2 regions of the Arthrobacter sp. P4_F11 genome follow, and region 2 is predicted to be linked to the other one. Evidence: riboswitches for the same ligand, from Rfam matches in the RefSeq annotation. Region 2 holds a riboswitch; the other holds the start of a gene.
The links. Region 2 has a riboswitch for S-adenosylmethionine ahead of AC1DRO_RS18590 (DUF1737 domain-containing protein). Riboswitches for the same ligand answer to the same signal wherever they lie in the genome.
Positions count from the first base shown of each region.

Region 1: it holds a riboswitch for S-adenosylmethionine, as region 2 does, so the genes downstream of both, metX (homoserine O-acetyltransferase MetX) here and AC1DRO_RS18590 (DUF1737 domain-containing protein) in region 2, are expected to answer to the same signal.

Region 1 is NZ_JBFUJK010000006.1:192,524-194,717, forward strand. Features, by position in the region: gene metX (homoserine O-acetyltransferase MetX) at 69-1,208, opposite strand; SAM riboswitch class IV at 1,220-1,335, opposite strand; gene AC1DRO_RS09120 (bifunctional o-acetylhomoserine/o-acetylserine sulfhydrylase) at 1,519-2,194, opposite strand, start outside.
Region 2 is NZ_JBFUJK010000019.1:64,730-66,923, forward strand. Features, by position in the region: gene AC1DRO_RS18580 (O-succinylhomoserine sulfhydrylase) at 1-285, opposite strand, end outside; gene AC1DRO_RS18585 (rhodanese-like domain-containing protein) at 286-705, opposite strand; gene AC1DRO_RS18590 (DUF1737 domain-containing protein) at 702-1,010, opposite strand; SAM riboswitch class IV at 1,023-1,136, opposite strand; gene AC1DRO_RS18595 (ATP-grasp domain-containing protein) at 1,455-2,194, shown strand, end outside.

The DNA of each region.
Region 1 (2,194 bases), on a different contig from region 2:
GCTCCGGCCCTGAGCCTCAACGGCCATTAGTGCAGAGCGCATCTGCAAAAATGCACAAGCGGGCCGGCCTAGTGGCTGAAGAAGGTCTCCCGGAGCTGCCCGCTGAGCTGGCCGATTTCGGTCAGGAAGCCGTCGTGGCCGATCGGCGCTTGAATGATGTGCAGTTCCGGGCCGCCCGGCAGGGCCTCTGCCAGTTGACGGGACTGGGCCGGGAAATACAGGCGGTCCGAGTCCACGGCCGCCACCAGGAACTCCGCGGTGGCCGGGGCCAGTGCCTCCCCGAGACCTCCGCGCCCCCGGCACACATCGTGGCTCATGAGGGCTTCGGTGATCGCGATGTAGCTGTTCGCGTCGAAACGCCGGGCCAGTTTGCTGCCCTGGTGGTCCAGGTAGCTTTCCACCTGATAGCGCCCGCGTCCGGCCAGCGATCCGGCCTCCAGGGGCGTCTCGGACTCCTGGGCGTTGCGGCCAAACCGGCCGTCCAGTTCGGCCGCTGAGCGGTAGGTAATGTGCGCGATGCGGCGGGCGAGGGCGAGCCCCGCCTCGGGTTCCGGGCCGCCGTAGTAGTCCCCGCCCCTGAAGTGGGGGTCCTGGCGGATGGCCAGCGTCTGTGCCTGCGCGAAGGCAATCTGTTCGGCGGTGCTGCTGGCGCCGACGGAAATCACGGCGCAGCGCCGGACCCGGCCGGGAAACGTGACGGCCCATTCAAGGGCCCGCGCGCCGCCGAGCGAGCCGCCCAGCACCGCGTACCAGCTGCCGATGCCCAGGGCATCGGCCAGCCGCGCCTCGGCAGCGGCGGTGTCCCGCAGGGTGACCAGCGGGAACCGCGATCCCCAGGGGCGCCCGTCCGGGGCCGGGGTGGAAGGCCCGGTGGATCCGTAGCAGCCGCCCAGGATGTTGATCGAAACGACGAAATACTTGTCCGTGTCCACGGGAGCCCCGGGTCCGGCGAGCTGTTCCCACCAGCCGGGCTCCCCGCTCTCGCCGCGGGTCACGTGCGTGTCGCCGGTCAGGGCGTGTTCAATGAGCACGGCGTTGGAGGCATCCGCGTTCAGGGTCCCCCACGTCTCGTAGGCGAGCACCACATCCGGCAACGGAGTCCCGGATTCGAGCTGCAGATCACCGATCCTGACGAACTGGACAGTCCCGTCAGGGGTCCGGGATGGTTTGGTTTCGGGAACACCCGTGCGGGTGACGGCAATCGTCATGTGAGGACCTATCTTCGCACTTGCCCGCCGTCAGCTGACCGGCAGGCCAGGTCTTCACCCGGGGCACCCCGCCGCAAAAGGAGGGTTGCCGGCCAGCAAGCCGGGGCTGTCGCTGGCACTCATGACCTGGTACGAGTCTACGAAACAGGGTGCGGAAATCACGAAGATTATGACTTCCATGTGACAGCCGGACCCGTCAGCACCGCAGTTTCCCCACCTTTGACAGCCGTGACCGGCGGGTCGCGCCGAAGTGCCGGCGATTCCCGGCGTCATGCCCGCAAAGGTGGGGAAATTCCGCGTGGGCTTCGGCCTAGGCGGACTTGGCCGCGCGGAATCCGGCGTCGAGGTCCGCCAAGATGTCGTCAATGTGCTCCAGTCCCACCGAAAGCCGCACCAGCCCGGGATTCACCCCGGCGATCACCTGCTGTTCAGGCGAGAGCTGGCTGTGGGTGGTCGACGCCGGATGGATCACCAGCGACCGGACATCGCCGATGTTCGCGACGTGGGAGTGCAGTTCGAGGGCATCGACGAACCGCTTGCCGGCCTCCGCTCCCCCGGCGATGTTGAACGCCACGACGGCGCCGGTCCCCTTGGGCCCGTACTTGCGGCCGCGCTCGTACCAGGGGCTGGACGGCAGCCCGGCGTAGGCGACCGATTCGACGTCGTCCCGCCCCTCCAGCCATTGCGCCACCTTCGTGGCGTTGGCCACGTGGCGCTCGACGCGCAGGCTCAGCGTTTCGATGCCCTGGGCGATGAGGAAGGCGTTGAACGGGGACACCGCGGAGCCGAGGTCGCGCAGGAGCTGGACCCGGGCCTTGAGGATGTAGGAGAGGTTCGCGCCCAGCGCGCCGTCGGCTCCGAGGTCGCGGGCGTAGACCAGGCCGTTGTAGGTGGGGTCCGGGGTGTTGAAGCCGGGGAACCGCTCCGGGTCTTTCCCGAAGTCGAAGTTGCCGGAGTCCACGATCACGCCGGCGATTGCGGCGCCG
Region 2 (2,194 bases):
GAAGACGGCGGACATGCCGGACGCGGTCGCGAAACACGCCTCCGTTCCCTCGAGCAGCCGGAGCCGCTCCTGGAAGGTGGCGACGGAGGGGTTGCCGTAGCGGGAGTAGACGAAGCGCTCGTCCTCCCCGGTGAAGGCGCGCTCGGCGGCGGCCGCGGACTCGTAGACGAATCCTGAGTTGAGGAAGATCGGCTCGGTGGTTTCCTGGAAGCCGGTGCGGTCAAGGCCGCCACGGACAGCCTGGGTGTCGGCCGCCCAGCCGGCGGCGTCGGGATTGAAAGTCACTTAGATCTTTCCGAGGTTGGTGGGCAGGCCGCGGTTCTTCCAGCCATTGACGGTGCGTTCGCCAAAGCGGTCGGTCTCGCCTTCGAAGCCCTCAAGGACGTTGTACGAGGTGTAGCCGGCGGCCGTCGCGGCCGTCGCGGCGGCGATCGACCGGGCACCGGAACGGCAAAGGAACACCAGTTCGACGGCGGTGTCCGCCGGCGCCCGCTGCCTTAGCTGTTCCACGAAGTGCGGGTTCGGCATGCCGCCGGCGAGGTTCCACTGGATGAAGAGCGGATCGCTGCGGCTCTCGCCCGCGGCCGCGGTGTCCGGGATGCCGATGTGGGCCCATTCGCCCTCGGTCCGGACATCCACCAGGATGGCTCCGGCCTCCAGCTTGGCCCACGCCTCCTGCGGGCTGAGGTCTCCGGCGTAGCTCATGCGTGGCCCGCGAAGGCCCCGTCGGCGCCAAATTCGTCGGCGTCGAGCTCATCAACCGCATTGGCCACGGCGGCGTCCGCACTGGCAATCGCGGCCGGCAGGACCAGCGCCTGCGCCACGATCACGGTGCTTCCGTTGAAGCTGGCGGCGGGGCTTCCATGCAGCACGTAGCCCTCGGCCAGGGCGGCTGACACCCGCTCGCAAAAGGCGCGGTCATCCGCGCCGGTGAACAGCCGGTAGGCCAGCCTCTCCTCGCCGGGTGCTGAACCGGGTGTGGCTGTTGTGGGTATTGACGTCTCGGGCACGACGGATCTCCTCTTTCACGCTTGCAGCTCGAATTCTCGAATGCCGAGTATTCACCTGAGGCACCCCGCCGCGAAAGGGAGGGTTGCCGACCGGCCAGTCAGGGCTTGGCACCGGTTCTCATTACTCCCCAAAAACGTAACACCTGCGACGCCGGCCCGCACGGCCGCCGTCGTCATGTTCCGTAACCGGACCGCGGCCCGGGCGAGTAGTGGCGGGCTCCAGTTTCGGGTACAGCCCACTCGTGTCTGCCGGGACGTTTCGCCGTCTACTGGGGGGATTAGGTCCGACGCGTCGGCCGGAGCTGCAGGTGATTCGAGCAATGTGTGAATCGAGCAGTCCCGGAATCGACTCGTCTGTCCATCAACAAGCTGTCTGGGAATCGGTGGCTGGAACGGTCGGAGCCGCAGCCGCGGTCCGGCCGGTGACGGCGGAATGGAGCAATCGTGGGCCCGCGCATACTCGTTACCGGGATTACAAGCGCCGCCGGACGGGCCGTCGCGGCCCAGCTCGAAGCCCGGGGCCTCCCGTACCTCGGCACCGACGCCCGCGCCGACACCCGCCAGGCCGGGGAGGCTCCCGCCGCCGCGGTCAGGCTCCTGCCGGCTACGAACCCGGACATGGTCCTGGACCTGCGCCGGGTGGTGGACCGCGAAGCCATCAACGTCATCATTCCGACCCTCACCGTGGAGCTCCCGCTCCTGGCCGCGGCCCGCGCCGGATTCGCCCAGGACGTGCGGATCATCGTGGCCGACCCAGCCGCGGTGGCCCTCGCCAACGACCACCTGTTCACCACCTGGGCGCTGCAAGCCGCCGGCATCCCGGTGCCCCGGTTCGCGGTTCCGGGCGACCTCGCCGCCGCGCCGGCATCCCTCGCCGGCCTCAGCGGCCCCGTGGTGGTCAAGCCGCGGGTCTTCAAAGGCTCCCATGGTGTCCACCTGCTGGCCGGAACCGACTCCGTTAGCTGGAAGAACATGCCGGCGGGGCAACTGGTCCAGGAATTTATCCCGGGCGCCGACTATGTGTGCCTGGTGTTCGGCACTCCGGCACGCAACGCGATGGCGCCGGTGGCGGTGGTCCTCGAGAAGACCAGGACTCCGTATGGACGCGCCGGCAGCGACGAGGTCAGCCGCAGGGTGCCGGCGAACCAGGCAGGGGATGTGCGCAAGCTGGGCCTGGCCGCCGT